DNA from 4 places in the Salmonella sp. GDC200615 genome. Region 2 is predicted to be linked to each of the others. Evidence: predicted binding sites of a transcription regulator. Region 2 holds the regulator's gene; each other region holds the start of a gene.

Evidence for each region. Region 2 encodes PurR, which represses purine synthesis genes. Its sites were predicted from a motif close to CANGCAAACGTTTGCNTG; they were not measured.
Region 1: glyA (serine hydroxymethyltransferase) is a predicted target of PurR. The motif match lies at 3,290-3,307, and genes of this name have one in related genera.
Region 3: cvpA (colicin V production protein) is a predicted target of PurR. The motif match lies at 3,841-3,858, and genes of this name have one in related genera.
Region 4: purT (formate-dependent phosphoribosylglycinamide formyltransferase) is a predicted target of PurR. The motif match lies at 3,233-3,250, and genes of this name have one in related genera.

Annotation. Positions count from the first base shown of each region.
Region 1 covers NZ_CP192247.1:1,220,550-1,225,962, reverse strand. Annotated here, with positions in the region: gene csiE (stationary phase inducible protein CsiE) at 1-591, shown strand, start outside; gene ACQ29O_RS05695 (3-phenylpropionate MFS transporter) at 586-1,725, opposite strand; gene glyA (serine hydroxymethyltransferase) at 1,921-3,174, opposite strand; gene hmpA (NO-inducible flavohemoprotein) at 3,499-4,689, shown strand; gene cadC (lysine decarboxylation/transport transcriptional activator CadC) at 4,871-5,413, shown strand, end outside.
Region 2 covers NZ_CP192247.1:2,148,842-2,154,254, reverse strand. Annotated here, with positions in the region: gene gloA (lactoylglutathione lyase) at 1-17, shown strand, start outside; gene rnt (ribonuclease T) at 118-765, shown strand; gene grxD (monothiol glutaredoxin 4) at 843-1,190, opposite strand; gene ACQ29O_RS10270 (C40 family peptidase) at 1,526-2,347, shown strand; gene sodB (superoxide dismutase [Fe]) at 2,474-3,055, shown strand; gene ACQ29O_RS10260 (YnhF family membrane protein) at 3,138-3,227, opposite strand; gene purR (HTH-type transcriptional repressor PurR) at 3,523-4,548, shown strand; gene punR (DNA-binding transcriptional activator PunR) at 4,545-5,413, opposite strand, start outside.
Region 3 covers NZ_CP192247.1:1,444,160-1,449,572, reverse strand. Annotated here, with positions in the region: gene ACQ29O_RS06725 (diaminopimelate decarboxylase family protein) at 1-28, opposite strand, end outside; gene ACQ29O_RS06720 (sigma-54 interaction domain-containing protein) at 279-1,706, shown strand; gene purF (amidophosphoribosyltransferase) at 1,742-3,259, opposite strand; gene cvpA (colicin V production protein) at 3,297-3,785, opposite strand; gene dedD (cell division protein DedD) at 4,096-4,770, opposite strand; gene folC (bifunctional tetrahydrofolate synthase/dihydrofolate synthase) at 4,760-5,413, opposite strand, start outside.
Region 4 covers NZ_CP192247.1:2,646,037-2,651,449, reverse strand. Annotated here, with positions in the region: gene edd (phosphogluconate dehydratase) at 1-1,241, shown strand, start outside; gene kdgA (bifunctional 4-hydroxy-2-oxoglutarate aldolase/2-dehydro-3-deoxy-phosphogluconate aldolase) at 1,279-1,920, shown strand; gene purT (formate-dependent phosphoribosylglycinamide formyltransferase) at 2,020-3,198, opposite strand; gene yebG (DNA damage-inducible protein YebG) at 3,329-3,619, shown strand; gene yebF (protein YebF) at 3,687-4,040, shown strand; gene ACQ29O_RS12840 (tellurite resistance TerB family protein) at 4,134-4,793, shown strand; gene ptrB (oligopeptidase B) at 5,006-5,413, shown strand, end outside.

The DNA of each region.
Region 1 (5,413 bases), 930 kb from region 2:
CGGGCGCAGCAACTGCGACTGGAGGTGGCGCGGCTGGTGCTGCGCTTTCGAGAAAAAGGGAACGTACGCTTCAGCGACGAACAAGGGCTTAACGATCAGCTGTATGTCCATCTCGCCCAGGCGCTGAACCGAAGTTTATTCACGATTGGCATCGATAATACGCTTCCGGAAGAGTTCAACCGTCTTTATCCGCGTCTGGTTCGCACCACACGTGAGGCGCTCGCCGGGTTTGAAGCCGAATATGGTATCCACTTTTCCGAGGAAGAGACGGGGCTGGTGGCAGTGATTTTCGGCGCCTGGCTAATGCAGGATAACGATTTGCATGAGAGACAGATCGTATTGTTAGCGGATAAAAATGATGCGCTGGAGACGCATATTGAGCAGCAACTGCGTGAACTGACCCTGTTGCCGCTGAATATCAGACGGCTATCGCTCCAGGCATTTCAAAAAGAGGGATGCCCGCGCGGCGTAGCGCTGATTGTTACCCCTTACGCCACGCCGCTACCGCTCTTCTCACCGCCATTAATTCATGCGGATCGCACCCTCACAGAGCACCAACAGCAGCAGATCCGCAAGATCCTGGAATCATGACGCGGCAACCACTTTGGGCCGAAGGAAGATAGCGGGCAATGCCACCAGCGCCATAATCCAGAACACGCCGCCGCCCAGATGTTGATACAGAAAACCGGCAAATACCGTCATAATCGCGATGCTGCCGCCCATCGCCACAGCGGAATAGACGGCCTGCAAACGAATCACCTCGCTTCCCTGACGCGCAGCGATATAGCGCATGGCGGCCAGATGGCAAACGGTAAACGTGCCACAGTGCAGGATTTGTATCACAATCAGCCACGGCAACGCCGTACTCCAGCCCATCAGTCCCCAGCGTACCACGCCGCACACAGCGGAAAGCAACAGCAAGTCGCGGGCGCTAAACCGGCGAAATAGCTTTTTACTCAGGGCGAAAATGATCACTTCCGCCACCACGCCCAACGACCATAAATAGCCGACCGCCGATGCTGAATAGCCAGCCCCCTGCCAGTAGATGGCGCTAAAACCGTAGTAGGCGGCGTGCGCCCCTTGCAGCAAACAGACGCAGGCGAGAAAACGCCAACTTTGTGCCACCAGCGTACGCCAGGCGGGCCAGCCTGCGCTCTCCTGCTGACGGCTTTCCCCTTGCGGCGGCACGCTGGGACGTAACAACATACCCAGCAACATCGAGGCGACGCCGAGCGTCAGTAGCGCCAGAATCGCCTGGTAATCGTATAAACTCACCAGCTTACCGGTCAGCGCCGACCCTATCACGAAGGCGATGGACCCCCACAGCCGCACCCGACCATAGTCCAGGGTAATTTGCTTTTGCCAGGTATTGGCCAGCGCATCGGTCAGCGGCACCAGTGGTGAAAAGAAGAGGTTAAACCCAACCATCACCACCATTAGCCACGCGACATGCGTTCCTGCCCAAAATGCCAGCGCAAATACCAGCGTCAGCAATGCCAGTACGCGCAGCGCGGAGATCAACCGCGAAGGATCGCTTACGCGAGGCGCAATGAGCAGACTACCGAGAAAACGCGCGACCAGACCCACGCCCAGCAGAAGACCGATGGTTTCCGGCGTTAGCCCAAGACCTTTGAGCCAGACGCTCCAGAAGGGCAGAAAAATACCGTAACTAAAGAAGTAGGTGAAATAACTGAGCGCCAGCCAGCGCGTGGAATGCAATGCCATGACTCCCTCCCGTTTGGAGGCGATAGTCTGGCGGTAAACGGTTGCGCTGGCAAGGGTAACATAAGGTTAACAGGCGGAGGGAGAAGTTCAAACGGCAACGCCGCCGGATAATGACTTCCGGCGGCGTCACGTTATGGCGCATAAGTAATGCCCGACAGACGCAGCGCCATCGGGCCATTCTCACAACACAAGCGCTTACGCGTAAACCGGGAAGCGGGCGCAGATATCCAGCACTTTCGCTTTCACGCGTTCAATGGTGGCTTCATCATTGATGTTGTCCAGCACGTCACACATCCAGCCAGCCAGCTCTTTCACTTCCGCTTCTTTGAAGCCGCGACGAGTGACCGCCGGAGAACCGATACGGATACCGGAAGTCACGAACGGGCTCTTAGGATCGTTCGGCACGCTGTTTTTGTTCACGGTGATGTTAGCGCGGCCCAGCGCGGCGTCAGCTTCTTTACCGGTCAGGTTTTTATCCACCAGGTCCAGCAGGAACAGGTGGTTCTCAGTGCCGCCAGACACCACTTTGTAGCCGCGGTTCAGGAACACTTCCACCATCGCTTTGGCGTTTTTCGCCACCTGCTGCTGGTAAACTTTGAACTCCGGCTCCATCGCTTCTTTCAGTGCCACCGCTTTACCCGCGATCACGTGCATCAGCGGGCCGCCCTGCGCGCTTGGGAAGACAGCGGAGTTCAGTTTTTTGTACAGCTCTTCATCGCCGCCTTTCGCCAGGATCAGGCCGCCGCGCGGACCCGCCAAGGTTTTGTGGGTGGTGGTGGTGACAACGTGAGCGTGCGGAACCGGGTTCGGGTAAACGCCTGCGGCAATCAGGCCCGCCACGTGCGCCATGTCGACAAACAGGTATGCGCCGATGCTGTCAGCGATTTCACGCATTTTTGCCCAGTCAACCACGCCGGAGTAGGCAGAGAAGCCACCGATAATCATCTTCGGCTTGTGCTCTTTGGCCAGCTTCGCCATCTCGTCATAGTCAATTTTACCGGACTCATCGATACCGTAAGGTACGATGTTGTACAGTTTACCGGAGAAGTTAACCGGGGAGCCGTGAGTCAGGTGGCCGCCCTGCGCCAGGTTCATACCCAGAACGGTATCGCCCGGCTGCAGCAGCGCGGTGTAAACAGCGAAGTTAGCCTGAGAACCGGAGTGCGGCTGCACGTTAGCGTAGTCGGCGCCGAACAGTTCTTTCGCGCGGTCGATAGCCAGCTGCTCTACGACATCAACGTATTCGCAACCGCCGTAGTAGCGCTTGCCCGGATATCCTTCAGCGTATTTGTTGGTCAGCTGAGACCCCTGCGCCTGCATCACGCGCGGGCTGGTGTAGTTTTCGGAGGCGATCAGTTCGATGTGCTCTTCCTGACGTACTTTTTCCTGCTCCATAGCCTGCCACAATTCGGCATCATAATCGGCAATGTTCATTTCACGCTTTAACATCCGCATCTCCTGACTCAGCTAACAATAAAATTTGTGCCTGAAAAGGCAGTCCGTGGGACTTCGGCCAACAGTATAACCGAATCATTCTTCGATAACAGGTCTTGACAAAGGTTTTTACGCAAACGATTACCTATGCGTCAGATAAGGGTTTCCTGAACGAGAGCCTGACGAATTTCAACGGATTTCTTTTCAGCTTTGTGATGCAGATTTTTCACGTTGTTACCTCCATAACGTAAAGCAGAGAAGATCCATTTACAATGCAAGGGTATTTTTATAAGATGCATTTGATATACATCATTAGATTTTCACATAAAGGAAGCACGTATGCTTGACGCACAAACCATCGCTACAGTAAAGGCCACCATTCCCCTGCTGGTTGAAACAGGACCGAAACTGACCGCCCACTTCTACGACCGTATGTTTACGCATAACCCGGAGCTCAAAGAAATCTTCAATATGAGCAACCAGCGTAACGGCGATCAGCGTGAAGCCCTGTTTAATGCTATCGCGGCCTACGCCAGCAATATCGAAAATTTACCGGCGTTGCTGCCGGCGGTAGAAAAAATCGCGCAGAAGCACACCAGCTTCCAGATTAAGCCGGAGCAGTACAACATCGTCGGGACGCATCTGCTGGCGACGCTGGACGAAATGTTCAACCCGGGCCAGGAAGTGCTGGACGCGTGGGGCAAAGCCTATGGCGTACTGGCTAACGTCTTTATTCATCGGGAAGCCGAGATTTATCACGAGAACGCCAGCAAAGACGGCGGCTGGGAAGGCACGCGCCCCTTCCGCATCGTTGCGAAAACCCCGCGTAGCGCACTGATCACCAGCTTTGAGTTTGAACCGGTCGACGGCGGTACGGTGGCGGAATACCGTCCCGGGCAGTATCTGGGGGTCTGGCTGAAGCCGGAAGGTTTTGCGCATCAGGAGATCCGCCAATATTCACTGACCCGTAAACCCGATGGCAAAGGGTACCGTATTGCCGTGAAGCGTGAAGACGGCGGCCAGGTATCAAACTGGTTACACCATCACGCCAGCGTGGGCGATGTGGTGCATCTGGCTGCGCCGGCAGGTGACTTCTTTATGAATGTCGCCGCTGATACCCCCGTTTCGCTGATTTCCGCTGGCGTCGGCCAGACGCCGATGTTAGCGATGCTCGATACGCTGGCGAAAGAACAGCATACCGCGCAGGTGAACTGGTTCCACGCGGCGGAGAACGGCGACGTCCATGCGTTTGCCGACGAAGTGAGCGAGCTGGGCCGTACACTGCCGCGTTTCACTGCCCATACCTGGTACCGCGAGCCGACTGAGGCCGATCGCGCCCAACGCCTCTTCGACAGCGAAGGGCTGATGGATTTAAGCAAACTGGAAGCTGCGATCAGCGATCCGGCAATGCAGTTCTATCTTTGCGGCCCGGTAGGTTTTATGCAGTTTGCCGCAAAACAACTGGTTTCACTTGGCGTGAATCACGAAAACATTCATTACGAATGCTTCGGCCCGCATAAAGTGCTGTAATTGCAAGAAATCCACTGAAAAAAAGGGCGTTATCGTTAAGGCGAACGCCCGTTTTCCTCCCCGTTCCCCTGCTTATTGCGCTGCTTTTTATGCCTTTCTTTTACAAAAAAGGGGAATAAAAAAAGTCTGTGCAAATCGTGTTATTATTAACGTTTGACTTAGCTCGTTAGGGCATCTTTTTATGCAGCAACCTGTTGTACGCATTGGAGAGTGGCTGGTTACACCTTCTGTTAATCAGATCAGTCGTCAGGGACGCCAGATTACTCTTGAACCACGGCTGATCGATCTTCTGATGTATTTTGCGCATCACCCGGATGAAGTGTTAAGCCGGGATAACATTATTGATCATGTCTGGATGCGCACCATCGTGACCAACCATGTTGTCACCCAAAGCATTTCTGAACTACGCAAATCATTAAGAGATGGCGGAGACAGCAATGCTGAATACATCGTTACCGTACCTAAACGCGGCTATAAGCTGACGGCGCCGGTTATCTGGTGCGAAGAAAATAGCGATGAGATCGATAATTCATCAACGTCGCCGCCGCCGCCGATCGCAGCGACGAATGCAGAACCGACAGAGGGGGTTACTGCCGCTACGCCTGTGCCGCCCGCCTCTTTGCAAACGCCGACTAAAAAGGCGAAAAAGCCGCGTATCGCCGCTTTCTGGACGTGGGTGATGTTCCTGCTCTCGCTGGCGACGCTGGTGGTGTTTATCGTGATG
Region 2 (5,413 bases):
GCGGTCTGGGTAACTGATCCCCCGCCGGGCGCAGGTCACTGCGCCCGTTGTTTTACTGCATCCCGGCGTAAAATTTGCCATAATACGCGCTGCATTTTTTCGTATTAAGAGACTCAGATGTCCGATAACGCTCAACTTTCCGGTCTGTGCGACCGTTTTCGTGGTTTTTATCCTGTCGTCATCGACGTTGAAACTGCAGGATTTAACGCTAAAACCGATGCGCTGCTCGAAATCGCCGCCATCACGCTGAAAATGGATGAACAAGGCTGGCTGATGCCGGACATGACGCTGCATTTCCATGTGGAGCCGTTCGCTGGAGCCAACTTACAGCCGGAAGCGCTTGCGTTTAACGGTATCGATCCCTCTAACCCGCTACGAGGCGCGGTGAGTGAATATGAGGCGCTACACGCTATTTTCAAAATGGTGCGTAAAGGTATCAAAGAAAGCGGTTGTAGCCGCGCCATTATGGTCGCGCATAACGCCACTTTTGATCACAGTTTTATGATGGCCGCCGCAGAGCGCGCCTCGCTGAAACGTAACCCGTTTCATCCGTTCGTCACCTTTGATACCGCGGCATTGAGCGGACTGGCGCTGGGGCAAACGGTGTTATCAAAAGCGTGCCTGGCGGCAGGTATGGAGTTTGACGGCGAAAAGGCCCATTCCGCTTTGTATGATACCGAGCGGACAGCGGTGCTGTTTTGTGAAATCGTCAATCGCTGGAAGCGCCTGGGCGGCTGGCCGTTACCTTTGCCGACGGATAAATAACGTGGCTAACGACGCCGCTTTTGCTCACGATGGCGGTAAAAAAGCGACCTTTACAGGTCGCTTTCCCCTTTCACAGATTACTCTGCGTCCGGCTCCTGAGTTTTATATTTTGCCGCAGTTTCTTTAATAAGCTGCTGCAACTCACCACGCTGATACATCTCAATCACAATATCACACCCGCCGACCAGCTCGCCGTCCACCCACAGTTGTGGGAATGTCGGCCAGTTGGCGTATTTCGGTAATTCAGCGCGAATATCCGGGTTTTGCAGGATATCAACATAGGCAAAACGTTCCCCGCAGGCTGAAAGCGCCTGAACGGCCTGCGCAGAAAAACCACAGCTTGGCAGCTTCGGTGAACCTTTCATATACAGGAGAATCGGGTTTTCAGCGATCTGGCGCTGAATTTTTTCGATAGTGGTGCTCATTGTCTCGCTTCCTTAAACTACTTTTACGACTGAAGCCTGTCATTGTAACGGGTCAGGCTGGCAACGGAAAATAACATTTTCATCATGCCTTATTATTTTACCGTCTGCGGGAATAAGTTGTATACAAAATATCTTTTAAGCGGGTTGCCACGCAGTGATTCGTCGATAACGCGTTCGTGTTTAGCATTAATTGCTATTTTTTTTACATCTGTTAACGAAACACAGCTTCAGAAACCAAAAGCAATTACCAATCTGTGCTTTTGTAGATTAGAATTATCAGGTTTTGTAAATCATACGCAGGCATGAATCGCCTGCCTTTAACAGAGGATTGCTCAGTGGCGCGGATAAACAAAATCTCGATCACGCTCTGTGCTTTACTTTTTACTACTCTCCCTTTTACGCCAATGGCCCATGCTTCCAGGCAAGCCAAAGCGACGCCTGCTGTTTCTCATGTCACGAAAACGGCAGATAAAAAGAAAAGCACAACGAAAAAGATCAGTAAGACCAGCAAAAAAAACGTAAAAAAAACCTCAAAAACCAGCCGTTCTTCTTCCGCTTCTACGCCAAAACGTACCACCGCCGCCACGAAATCTCGTCATACGACGCATCGTCGTAACAGAACCGCGCCCACGTCAATCGCCGCCCTCGACGTAACGGAAAAATGCACGACGCGTAAAGGCCGTAAGCCGCACTGCGTGAAGGGGAAAGGAACATTGACGGTCTCTATTGCCGATGCGCATCGTGCAAAAGTACAAAAAGCGACGAAAACCGCGATGTCCAAACTCATGAACCAGATTGGTAAACCGTATCATTGGGGAGGCGCGTCGCCGCGTACCGGTTTTGATTGCAGCGGTCTGGTTTATTATGCCTATAAAGATTTAGTGAAGATCCGTATCCCCCGAACGGCGAATGAGATGTATCACCTGCGTGACGCGGCGCCCATTGAGCGTAGCGAGTTGAAAAACGGCGATCTGGTGTTCTTCCGTACGCAGGGGCGCGGCACCGCCGATCACGTTGGCGTCTATGTCGGCAACGGTAAGTTTATCCAGTCTCCGCGCAGCGGTCAGGAAATTAAGATCACCTCACTGAACGAAGAATACTGGCAACGTCATTATGTCGGCGCCCGCCGGGTGATGACGCCTAAAACAATTCGCTAATATTTTATCCTGTCGTTTAACGACAGGATAACTTCTTCTTTTGCGCCACCGCTCAATTTGCTACCCTATCCTTACGCGCACCAGGGGTATTGTGCGTGCGCAATATTAATAATAAGGAGAGAAGCAATGTCGTTCGAATTACCTGCATTACCGTATGCCAAAGATGCTCTGGCGCCGCATATTTCTGCTGAGACGCTGGAATATCACTATGGCAAACATCATCAGACTTACGTGACCAATCTTAACAATTTGATCAAAGGCACGGCGTTTGAAGGCAAATCGCTGGAAGAGATCGTGCGCACTTCCGAAGGCGGCATCTTTAATAACGCCGCTCAGGTGTGGAACCACACCTTCTACTGGAACTGCCTGGCGCCAAACGCTGGCGGCGAACCGACCGGGAAACTGGCTGATGCTATCGCGGCATCTTTTGGCAGCTTCGCGGAATTTAAAGCGCAGTTCACCGATGCCGCTATCAAAAACTTTGGTTCCGGATGGACATGGCTGGTAAAAAGCGCTGATGGCAAACTGGCTATCGTTTCTACCTCAAATGCCGGTACGCCGCTGACTACGGATGCAACGCCGTTGCTGACGGTTGATGTGTGGGAACACGCGTATTACATCGACTACCGCAACGCCCGTCCAAACTATCTGGAGCATTTCTGGGCGCTGGTTAACTGGGAATTTGTTGCGAAAAATCTCGCCGCATAAGTCTGAGTACGCAGAAGGTACGCCTTCTGCGTTTTAGAGAGGGATAGAATAGAGGAGACGCCCACCCTCAGAAGAGAGGAAATCAGTGCAGAGCGGCCGTTAATCCACCTGCGACAATCACGCCCAGAACAATCAGCGTAGTAATCAACGAAAATTTCAGGTCGGTACTCATCAAGTTTTCTCCTTTTTATTCCCACACAAAAAGTGATATAGCGCATTTTTGCACATTCCCGCACAAAAATCTCTCATGTTTTATATTGATAACTGTTTTTAACGCTTCCCCTTTTCCTCAAGATCAGACAAAATTCCAGGCTTACTGAATTAGCGTAACGGCCATTGACCCCTTCCTGACGTTCCGTGTCGTTTTTCCGGCGTGCCGCAACCCTGATGTTGCGATTAGGGTGTGTGTAGGCAAACGTTTACCTGGCGTTTCTCAGGAGCTTAGCGAGGGTCTGGAGTGAAATGTAATGGCAACAATTAAAGATGTAGCGAAACGAGCAAACGTTTCCACTACAACTGTATCACACGTAATCAACAAAACGCGTTTTGTCGCTGAAGAAACGCGTAACGCGGTCTGGGCGGCAATTAAAGAGCTGCACTACTCTCCCAGCGCCGTCGCGCGTAGCCTGAAGGTTAACCATACCAAGTCGATAGGCTTACTGGCGACCAGCAGCGAAGCGGCCTATTTTGCCGAAATTATCGAGGCGGTTGAAAAAAACTGTTTCCAGAAAGGCTATACGCTGATTTTAGGCAACGCCTGGAATAACCTGGAAAAACAGCGCGCCTACCTGTCCATGATGGCGCAAAAGCGCGTGGATGGCCTGCTGGTGATGTGTTCTGAGTATCCAGAACCTCTGCTTTCCATGCTGGAAGAGTATCGCCATATTCCGATGGTGGTGATGGACTGGGGTGAAGCGAAGGCCGATTTTACCGACACGGTGATTGATAACGCCTTTGCAGGCGGCTATATGGCGGGTCGTTATCTGGTTGAGCGCGGCCACCGGGATATCGGCGTTATTCCCGGCCCGCTGGAGCGCAACACCGGCGCGGGCCGGCTGGCAGGCTTTATGAAAGCCATGGAGGAGGCGCTGATCAACGTGCCGGACAACTGGATTGTTCAGGGCGACTTCGAGCCGGAATCCGGTTACCACGCGATGCAGCAAATTTTATCGCAGTCACATCGCCCTACCGCCGTTTTCTGCGGCGGCGATATTATGGCGATGGGCGCGCTTTGCGCGGCTGACGAAATGGGGCTTCGCGTACCGCAGGACGTTTCGGTGATCGGTTATGACAATGTGCGTAACGCCCGTTACTTTACCCCGGCGCTGACGACGATTCACCAGCCCAAAGACTCTTTAGGCGAAACCGCATTTAATATGCTATTGGATCGCATCGTCAATAAGCGCGAAGAGTCACAGTCTATTGAAGTTCATCCACGCCTGGTTGAGCGTCGCTCGGTCGCTGACGGCCCGTTCCGCGACTATCGGCGTTAATCCCCGCTGTCGGGAGCCTCTTCTGGCTCCCGCAGCCACTCCCGATTCAACGTTTCGCTATCGCCCAAATAGTCCAGCAGCCATGCCAGCGCGGGCGAGGCTTCGTTTTGCTGCCACGTCACGCAACAGGCCGCATCGGGAAACGGATTCTCTAACGTCAGCGCCACCCATTTTCCGCTGTCTATCCACTGTCGGGCAAAATGCGTCGGCACCATTCCCACGCATAGTCCTGCCGACAGGCAGGTTGCCGATGACTCCCAGTCCGGTACGACGACCCTTTTTTGGTTATCCAGCAGCCAGGTAATCCGTTTCGGTAAGGTTCGCGAAGTGTCTTCCCTGACCAGCGACGGCCAGTTGCGCAGGGTATCATCGCTTAACGGCCCAGGCATCGACGCCAGCGGGTGATCGCTTGCCACTACGCAGCTCCAGCTCAGGGTCCCCATATCCCGAAAAGCGTAACGCCCCCCTACCGGAATCGCCTGCGTCGCCCCAATCGCCAGTTCGACACGCCCGTCGGAGAGCGCGTCCCAGACGCCGTTAAACACCTCCTGAAAAACCAGCAGTTCCACATCGTCAAAATGGCGATAGAAATCGACGATCATCTGCCGGGTACGTTCTGGTCTGACGATATTGTCCACCGCAATAGCTAACTGCCCACGCCAACCATTAGCAATTTGCTGACACTGTTGGCGAGTGATCTGCATTTTTTTGATAACAGAACGCCCTTCTTTTAAAAACCAGACGCCAGCAGGCGTCAGTTCAACATCACGGTGACGTCGTACAAAAAGCGGTACGGCCAGCCACTCCTCTAACTGACGAACGGTGTAACTGACTGCTGAAGGCACACGGTGCAGTTCCTGCGCCG
Region 3 (5,413 bases), 700 kb from region 2:
TGTAATTCTGCATAATCGAGTCAGTCATAACGCCCTCTGCTTAATGTTTATGGTAAAAATACGCATTCTTTACAGGGATAAAGCAAAAGGCATGCCACTATTTTTTATCAAAATAATCAATTACTTATAAAAATAATCAATTACTTATAAAAATAATCAATTACTTATAAAAATAAGCTATTTCTCATTTTCGTCATTGAGTTTGCTATTCATCACAACGACGAAAATTCGTCACTTTTATAATGGCAACATGAACAATAGATATGAGGAATGCATGTATGGCATCCACCAATCAGGAACTGGCCTCGGCGCTCAGGATGTTTTCCCGCTTTTTCGATTTGATTCATCAGACGTTGGCCGTCATTAATGAGCGTGGTGAATACGTTTACTACAATCAGGAAAGCGCGGATCTGGACGGCTACAGCATTGAACGGGCAATGGGAAAACATATGCTGGATGTCTATCCGGGCATGAAAGAGACGCAAAGTACGATGCTTTCATCGTTAAAAAAAGGCGTGGAATACATTGGCCATTATCAAATTTATTACAATGCGCGAGGCCAGGCCGTTGACTATCAGCACACCACCGCACCGCTCTATGCAAGCGATGGCGGCATGGGCGGCGTTATCGAAATCGGCAGGAATATGTCCGGCGTCAGGCGGCTCCAGGAGCAGGTGGTAGAACTGAACCAACTGCTGTATGCCGATCGCCATGAGAAGCACCATGCCATTATTACCGAAAACCCGGAAATGCTCAGTAATATCGCCAAAGCCAAACGGCTGGCCGCCAGTAATATTCCGGTGACGATTGTCGGGGAGACGGGTACGGGTAAGGAGCTATTTTCCCGCCTGATACATCAATGCAGCAAGCGGGCGAATAAGCCATTTATCGCCCTGAACTGCGGCGCTCTACCGCCTACGCTTATCGAAAGTACGCTTTTCGGCACCGTGCGCGGCGCCTATACCGGCGCGGAAAATAGCCAGGGCTATCTGGAACTGGCAAACGGGGGAACGCTCTTTCTTGATGAGCTGAACGCCATGCCGATAGAAATGCAAAGTAAGCTGCTGCGATTCTTGCAGGATAAAACCTTCTGGCGGCTCGGCGGACAACAGCAACTCCACTCTGATGTCAGGATCGTTGCCGCCATGAACGAAGCGCCCGTCAAATTAATTCAACAAGAACGCCTGCGGGCGGATCTTTTTTATCGGTTGAGCGTCGGAATGTTGACGTTACCGCCGCTGCGCGCCCGCCCGGAAGATATTCCCTTACTGGCAAATTATTTTATTGATAAATACCGTAATGATGTGCCGCAGGACATTCACGGACTAAGCGAGACGGCGCGTGCTGATCTGCTCAATCACGCCTGGCCGGGTAATGTCAGGATGCTGGAAAACGCGATTGTACGCAGCATGATCATGCAGGAAAAAGACGGGCTGCTGAAACACATCATTTTTGAACAGGACGAGTTAAATTTAGGCGTACCGGAAACCGCGCCGGAAAATCCCCTTCCCTCGTCACCCGATCCGCAGTATGAAGGGTCGCTGGAGGTACGGGTTGCTAACTACGAAAGGCATTTAATAGAAACCGCGCTGGATACGCATCAGGGGAATATTGCCGCCGCGGCCCGCAGCCTTAACGTATCGCGCACCACGTTACAGTACAAAGTACAAAAATACTCTATTCGCTTCGGCGTGGTGCGTAATTGACATCGGCCAGCGGCATTGCGCCGCTGGCAAAGCCATTAGCCTTCGTTATGCATTTCCAGGTTTTCCATTTCGTTCTGGAACAGCACCGCTTTGGCGTCGTCATTACGTAATGAATCCAGGAAGTCGAGGTATTGCTGGTCTACGTCTTTGGTGACATATACCCCGTTAAATACCGAACATTCAAACTGCTGGATATCCGGGTTTTCCGCGCGTACGGCTTCGATCAGATCGTTCAGATCCTGGAAGATAAGCCCGTCTGCGCCGATGATCTGCCGAATCTCATCCACCTCGCGACCATGCGCGATCAGCTCATTGGCGGTCGGCATATCAATGCCATAGACGTTGGGGAAACGAATTTCCGGCGCGGCGGACGCCAGATAAACCTTCTTCGCGCCGGCTTCCCGGGCCATCTCGATGATCTGCTCTGATGTGGTGCCACGCACGATGGAGTCATCCACCAGCAGGACGTTCTTATCGCGGAATTCCGCGCGATTAGCATTGAGCTTACGGCGCACGGATTTACGGCGTAGCTGTTGGCCCGGCATGATAAAGGTACGTCCCACGTAACGATTTTTGACAAATCCCTGGCGGTACGGCTTGCCGAGAATACGGGCAATTTCCAGTGCGATATCGCAGGAGGTTTCCGGGATAGGGATCACGACGTCGATGTCCAGATCTTCCCATTCACGAGCGATTTTTTCGCCAAGTTTGGTGCCCATATTCACACGAGCGCTGTAGACGGAGATTTTGTCGATAAAGGAGTCCGGGCGAGCAAAATAAACGTACTCGAACAGGCAGGGATTACTGACCGGGTTATCCGCGCACTGGCGCGTGAACAGTTGCCCCTTTTCGGTAATATAGATAGCTTCGCCCGGCGCGACATCGCGCAGAAACTCAAAGCCCAGCGTATCCAGCGCCACGCTTTCAGAAGCGACCATATACTCCGTACGACCATCGCCAACGTCACGCTTGCCCAGCACTAACGGGCGAATGCCGTGCGGATCGCGAAAAGCCACCATGCCGTGGCCGATAATCATCGCCACGCAGGCATAGGCGCCGCGGATTTGACGGTTAGTCGCGGCAATCGCGGCAAAAATATTGTCGGCTTCCAGCGGATAGTGACGGAAGTTGTCGAGCTCGCTGGCGAAAATATTGAGCAGGATTTCGGAATCGGAGGTGGTGTTGATATGGCGGCGCTTTTCTTCAAACAGCTTTTTACGTAGCTCATGCGCGTTAGTCAGATTGCCATTATGGGCCAACGTGATGCCATACGGCGAGTTAACATAAAAAGGTTGCGCTTCGGAAGCGCTGGAGCTGCCTGCGGTAGGGTAGCGCACATGGCCGATCCCCATGTTGCCCTGCAAACGCTGCATGTGGCGAGCTTCAAAAATATCGTTCACCAGCCCGTTTGCCTTACGCAAGCGGAAGCAGTTATTCGCATCAATGGTGATGATACCGGCAGCATCCTGACCACGATGCTGGAGCACTGTTAACGCGTCATAAATCGACTGGTTGACCGGCATAACACCGGCGATACCGACAAGACCGCACATACGTCATTTTCCTCGTTAAGCCACATCTCAGAACCTGTTACGTCCTGGGCAAGAAACTCGACGAGCTTTGCAGATAGTCAAAGAACCATCTGATGATGAAGCTGAACTGCGGGATGAGCTGCGATTTGCTCCAGTCTTCGCTTTTCGACAAGCCGGTAAAGGTATCAAGGAAGAACAGAATGGCGGCGACAATCAGCGCGCCTCGCAGTGCGCCGAAACAGATCCCCAACACCCGGTCAGTTCCCGACAGGCCGGTCTTCTCTACTAGCTGACCTATCACAAAATTCACGATAGCGCCGACGATAAGCGTCGCGATAAACAGTACCGCGATAGCAATCCCATTACGAACCAGTTCGTCTTCAAAGCCCGTAAACCAGACAGACAGGTAAGTGTAGTAGTGACTGGCGACAAAGAAAGCACAACCCCACGTCACCAGCGATAACGCTTCACGAACAAAGCCGCGGATCAGGCTAACCAGACAGGAAAAAGCAATCACCGCGATAATGGCGTAATCAATCCAGACCATAGATGTCCCACGATTTTACGCCCTGTCGTCCTGTTCGGGGCGCATTCTAACAGAAAAAGAAAACGTTTGCGTAGGGATTTCCTTCCCACGCGTAAATAAAAATGGCGCTGAAAAAATATTCAACGCCATCACACTTTTTATCTCTTCGGGCACGACCAGAAGAGCTGCCATCGGCCTGATAAGCTCAGGATACCAGGTTTATTCCTTCTGCCGGATGACGGCGTAAACGCCTTATCCAGCCTACAGAACTTCGGCTATTACCAGATGAACACCGTAGGCCTTAACGCTGCGCGCTCAGGCAAAACGCGCCTTAGTTCGGGCTATATCCCATCACCACGCCGCTTAACCCGGAAATCTGCTTGAGCTCGCCAAGCGATCCTTTCATCTTATCTTTCGACGCATCCGGCCCGACGAGAATACGGGTTATTTTACCCTGTACCGGCGTTGAGGGGGAAGTATAAACCCGGAACCCGGCGGAACGAAGCTTGCCGACTATCTCGTTGACTTTATCCGCGTTTTTCAGCGCGCCCAACTGTACGACATAGGCTTTGCCGGTCGGCGCAGGTTTATCGTCGGCGACTGGTTGCGGCGCGGGCGTCGGCGTGGAAGCGGCGACAACCGGCTGTTGCGGTTTAGGCTGCGGTTTCGGCTTTTCAACCGGCTTCGGTTTAGGCGTCTCCGCCGGTATCGGATCAAGCTCAACATTGTTAGACGCCATGCGCGACGGGTCCAGCGATGGCGCTGCCGCATCTCCCGCCCGCACCTCTTCAGCCGCCCCTTCCGGCGGCTGTGTCGGCAGCGCCTGCGTTGCGGCAGGCATCATATCCGGCTCATCACGGTCGCCAGGCTTCGGTACCAGTGGAATCGCAGCAAATTCATCCTGATAATGCTTTTTCTGTCCGTCCAGCAGACCGGGAAGCACAATAACCCCCAGCGCGACTAACACAATCGTGCCGACTAAACGATTCTGAAACTTACTCGCCACCGATTCTCCCCGCGTCTATCACTTCCATAACATGTGCGACGGTGTGGAATGATCCGCACACCAGCACGGTATCTTCTGGCTGCGCCGCGTCGATAGCGGCCTGCCATGCCTGCGCGACGCTATCATAGACATTCCCTTTCCCCAGATGTTCCAGAAGTTGTTCCGCCGTCGCGCCGCGCGGCCCCTCTAACGGAGCACAATACCAGTCGTCAACCACGCTTTTCAACCAGGCTAACGTGCCGGCGATATCTTTATCATGCAGCATACCAATCACCGCAAGCACGCGCCCGCGTTTCGGCAACATTTTCAGACGACCCGTCAGGTATTCCGCCGCGTGGGGATTATGGGCGACATCAAAGATAACGCGCGGCGACTCACTCACGATTTGAAAACGTCCCGGCAAGGTAGCCTGCGCAATACCGTCGCGAATCGCCTGCTCGTCAATGTTCAACCAGCTGGCGCGCAGCGCGGCCAGAGCGGTGGCGGCATTCGGCTGAGGAACCTGCGGCAACGGCAGTCCGGCAAGCGTGCCGTCACCATCGGTAAACGCCCAGTGGGTCGCTGTCACCTCATAACGCCAGTCAACGCCGCGACGCCGCAACAGCGCGCCGGTCTCCTGCGCGACATCCGCGATGGTTGTCGG
Region 4 (5,413 bases), 500 kb from region 2:
TCCGTATTCGTCAGCTATATGCGGAAGGAAAAGTAGACAGAATGGCGCTGCTGGAGTCGGAAGCCGCCTCTTACCATGCGCCGGGCACCTGTACATTTTACGGCACCGCCAACACCAACCAGATGGTGGTGGAGTTTATGGGAATGCAGTTGCCGGGTTCTTCGTTTGTGCATCCGGATGCGCCGCTGCGCGAGGCATTGACTGCCGCTGCCGCACGTCAGGTAACACGTCTTACCGGCAACGGCAATACGTGGATGCCGCTCGGTAAAATGATCGACGAAAAAGTCGTGGTGAACGGCATTGTCGCGCTGCTGGCTACCGGCGGCTCCACCAACCACACCATGCATCTGGTTGCAATGGCGCGCGCGGCGGGCATTCTGATCAACTGGGATGACTTCTCGGATTTGTCGGAAGTGGTTCCGTTGATGGCGCGTCTGTACCCGAACGGTCCGGCGGACATTAACCACTTCCAGGCGGCGGGCGGCGTACCGGTATTGATGCGTGAGCTGCTCAATGCCGGATTGCTGCACGAAGACGTTAACACTGTCGCAGGCTTCGGCCTGAAACGCTATACGCTGGAGCCCTGGCTCAACAACAGCGAGCTGGACTGGCGTGAAGGCGCGGAAAGGTCACTGGATAACGATGTCATTGCCTCTTTTGATAAGCCGTTCTCTCCTCACGGCGGCACTAAGGTGCTAAGCGGTAATCTGGGGCGCGCAGTAATGAAGACGTCTGCGGTACCGGTTGAAAACCAGATCATTGAAGCGCCTGCCATGGTATTTGAAAGTCAGCATGATGTGCTGCCTGCGTTTGACGCGGGTCTGCTTGATCGGGATTGTGTCGTTGTCGTGCGTCATCAGGGACCAAAAGCGAATGGAATGCCAGAATTACATAAACTCATGCCGCCACTTGGTGTATTATTGGACCGCCGTTTCAAAATCGCGTTAGTTACTGATGGACGACTTTCAGGCGCTTCGGGTAAAGTGCCTTCAGCTATCCACGTAACGCCGGAAGCCTACGATGGCGGCTTACTGGCAAAAGTGCGCGATGGCGACATCATTCGCGTGAATGGGCAGACAGGTGAGTTAACTCTGCTGGTCGACGAGGCGGAACTTGCCGCTCGTCAGCCTCATATTCCGGACCTGAGCGCGTCGCGCGTCGGAACGGGGCGTGAGTTGTTTGGCGCGCTGCGCGAAAAGCTGTCGGGTGCGGAGCAGGGCGCAACCTGTATCACTTTTTAAGATGACACACTAGTAATCAGGCGAGAGAAGAATTCCGATGAAAAACTGGAAAACAAGTGCAGAAGCAATCCTGACCACCGGCCCGGTTGTCCCGGTCATTGTAGTCAATAAACTGGAGCACGCGGTGCCGATGGCTAAAGCGCTGGTGGCCGGGGGCGTTCGCGTTCTGGAAGTGACTTTACGTACGGCCTGCGCGATGGATGCTATTCGCGCTATCGCTAAAGACGTGCCGGAAGCGATTGTCGGCGCCGGAACCGTTCTCAATCCGCAGCAGTTGGCGGAGGTGACGGAAGCGGGCGCGCAGTTTGCGATTAGCCCGGGACTGACTGAGCCACTGCTGAAAGCCGCGACGGCAGGCACTATCCCATTGATTCCCGGTATTAGCACCGTTTCTGAACTGATGTTGGGCATGGACTATGGTCTGAAAGAGTTCAAATTCTTCCCGGCGGAAGCGAATGGCGGCACTAAAGCGTTGCAGGCGATTGCCGGTCCGTTCTCTCAGGTACGTTTCTGCCCAACCGGCGGCATCTCTCCGGCAAACTATCGTGACTATCTGGCGCTGAAAAGCGTGTTGTGCATCGGCGGTTCCTGGCTGGTGCCGGCCGACGCGCTGGAAGCGGGTGATTACGATCGCATCACCAAACTGGCGCGCGAAGCGGTAGAAGGCGCGAAACAGTAAGCCGTTAAATGCCCGATGGCGCTTGCTTATCGGGCTTACGAGTGGCGATCAGGCAGGTCTGATAAAAATGCGCTAACGTCGCCATCAGGCGATGGCGCATTAGCCTTTTACCGTCACGCGGCTGGCGGCCTTTTTCGCTCTTATCACCGCTTCTTCAACGTTTTCACCTGTCGCTAACGCTACACCAAGACGACGGCTGCCGTCGATCTCAGGCTTACCAAACAGCCGTACCTGCACTCCGGCCCCTACCGCCGTGTGTACATTATCAAACGTCACATTTTGACTGGTAAGCTGCGGCAGAATCACGGCCGAGGCAGCGGGACCATACTGGCGAATATCGCCTATGGGCATTCCCAGAAAGGCGCGCACATGCAGCGCAAACTCAGAAAGATCCTGAGAAATCAACGTCACCATTCCGGTATCGTGCGGGCGAGGGGAGACTTCGCTGAAAATGACTTCATCGCCACAGACGAAGAGTTCAACGCCGAACAGGCCATGCCCGCCTAACGCCAGTACCACATGACGCGCAATCTCTTGCGCCCGCTTCAGCGCCAGTTCGCTCATCTGCTGTGGCTGCCAGGATTCGCGATAGTCGCCATCTTGCTGACGATGACCGACTGGCGCGCAGAAATGCACGCCATCGACGGCGCTAACGGTGAGCAGCGTAATTTCAAAATCAAATTTAACCACGCCTTCCACAATCACGCGACCCGCGCCAGCGCGTCCGCCCTGTTGAGCATACTCCCATGCCTGCGTGAGCTGTTCGGCCGAGCGGATAAAGCTCTGGCCTTTGCCGGAAGAGCTCATGACCGGTTTGACGATGCAAGGAAAACCCACTGCGGCTACCGCATCATGAAAACTGGCCTCACTGTCGGCAAAGCGATACGTCGATGTCGGCAGACCTAATTCTTCTGCGGCCAGGCGACGGATCCCTTCGCGGTTCATCGTGAGCTGCGTTGTACGGGCGCAAGGCACGACATTCAGCCCTTCGTCCTCCAGCTCACGCAGCGTATCGGTGGCGATCGCTTCTATTTCCGGCACGATATAATGCGGTTTTTCCTCTGTAATCACATGACGTAGCGCCTCGCCGTCCAGCATATTAATGACGTGTGAACGGTGAGCCACATGCATGGCGGGAGCATCAGGATAGCGATCGACGGCGATAACCTCGATCCCCAGGCGTTGGCATTCAATCGCCACTTCTTTTCCCAATTCACCTGCCCCTAATAACATCACCCGCGTTGCTGCCGGACGCAGCGCAGTGCCTAATAGCGTCATATTTCTGTCCCCTTATTTACCTGCGCGCAGTATATACGAAAACGTTTGCGTATGTCTTTTCGAATAGATTGCTTTTCTTGCTGTCTTGCAATATACTGTATATAAACACAGGTAAATAAGGGGCTGCAAAATGGCGGTTGAAGTTAAATACGTAGTCATTCGCGAGGGTGAGGAGAAGATGTCATTTACCAGTAAAAAGGAAGCCGACGCCTGGGACAAAATGCTCGATACTGCCGATCTTCTTGATACCTGGCTTGAGCAGTCGCCAGTCGTGCTGGAAGATGGGCAGCGCGAAGCGTTGTCGCTGTGGCTGGCGGAACATAAAGAGGTGTTAAGCACTATCCTCAAAACCGGTAAGTTGCCTTCTCCGCAGGCGGTTGAAAAGGACGCCGCGAGTAAAACGAAAAAGCAAGCCGCCTGAACCCGTACTTGCGCTCCCGGCGTTTTGTACCATGCTTTTCCTGAATCATTGTGCTAAGGAGAAAAGTATGAATAAAAGAGGAGCGTTGTTGAGCCTGCTGCTGTTATCCGCCAGCGTATCGGCATTTGCGGCATCCACCGAGAGTAAATCGGTTAAGTTTCCGCAGTGTGAAGGGCTGGATGCCGCCGGGATTGCGGCAAGCGTGAAGCGCGACTACCAGCAAAATCGTATCGTGCGGTGGGCCGACGACCAAAAAAAGGTCGGGCAGGCTGACCCGGTCGCGTGGGTTAATGTGCAGGACGTTGTAGGTCAAAATGATAAATGGACAGTTCCGCTAACTGTTCGCGGTAAAAGTGCCGATATTCATTATCAGGTCATCGTTGATTGCAAAGCCGGCAAGGCGGAATATAAGCCCCGCTAGCAGCGTAATTTGCGCTTCTTTTGCCGGAACAGACAATTCCTGACATCCCCTCAGGTACGCTTGACCATTATTGGTCTGTATTTGAGGGGTACTATGGCTAACTGGTTGAACCAATTACAATCACTTCTTGGGCAAAAAGGCGCTTCCGCATCGTCTTCCGGTGAACAGGGGTTAAATAAACTGCTGGTTCCCGGCGCGCTGGGCGGTCTGGCTGGACTGTTGGTCGCCAATAAGTCTTCGCGCAAATTATTAACTAAATACGGTACTGGCGCTTTGCTGGTGGGCGGCGGCGCGGTGGCGGGTTCCGTATTGTGGAATAAGTACAAAGATAAAGTACGCGCTGCGCATCAGGGGGAGCCGCAATTCGGCAGCCAAAGTACGCCGCTGGATGTTCGCACTGAGCGACTGATCCTGGCGCTGGTTTTTGCTGCAAAAAGCGATGGGCATATTGATGCCAAAGAACGCGCGGCGATTGAGCACCAACTGCGAGAATCAGGTGTGGAAGAGCAAGGGCGTGTGTTTATCGAGAAAGCTATTGAGCAGCCGCTTGATCCACAACGTCTGGCACAGGGCGTTCGTAATGAAGAAGAAGCCCTGGAAATCTACTTCCTGAGCTGCGCCGCCATTGATATTGACCACTTTATGGAACGTAGCTATCTGAATGCGTTAGGAGACGCACTAAAAATTCCTCAGGAGGTTCGGGACGGTATCGAGCAGGACTTGCAGCAGCAAAAACAGGCGCTTCCAGGCTGATAACCTGCCATTAAGTAACATGTTTCGCTTGCATCATGCGTGTCTTTTGCCACCCTTATAGGATGGATAGTTTACGTCATTCATGTTGCAAGATAGCGGCGAAGCAGTGACATCTCAGGCGCTTACCGAGGTGAGCGACCGGGACTACCATGCTACGCCGCTGTGTTTGCCGCGTGATATATAACAAATATTAACGCAAAAGAAAAAACGACATGTTGCCAAAAGCCAATCGAATTCCCTATGCCATGACCGTACATGGCGATACGCGCATTGATAATTATTACTGGCTGCGAGATGACACTCGCTCGCAGCCGGAAGTCCTTGATTACCTGCATCAGGAAAATGAGTATGGCCGGAAGGTCATGTCCTCTCAGCAGGCGTTACAGGACCGCATTCTAAAAGAAATTATCGATCGCATCCCGCCCAGAGAAGTTTCCGCTCCGTATGTGAAAAATGGCTATCGCTACCGTTATATCTATGAACCCGGCTGCGAATATGCCATCTATCAACGACAATCGGCGTTAAGCGAAGAGTGGGATGTGTGGGAAACCTTGCTCGATGCGAACCAGCGGGCCGCGCACAGCGAATTTTATACGCTCGGCGGGCTTGCCATTACGCCG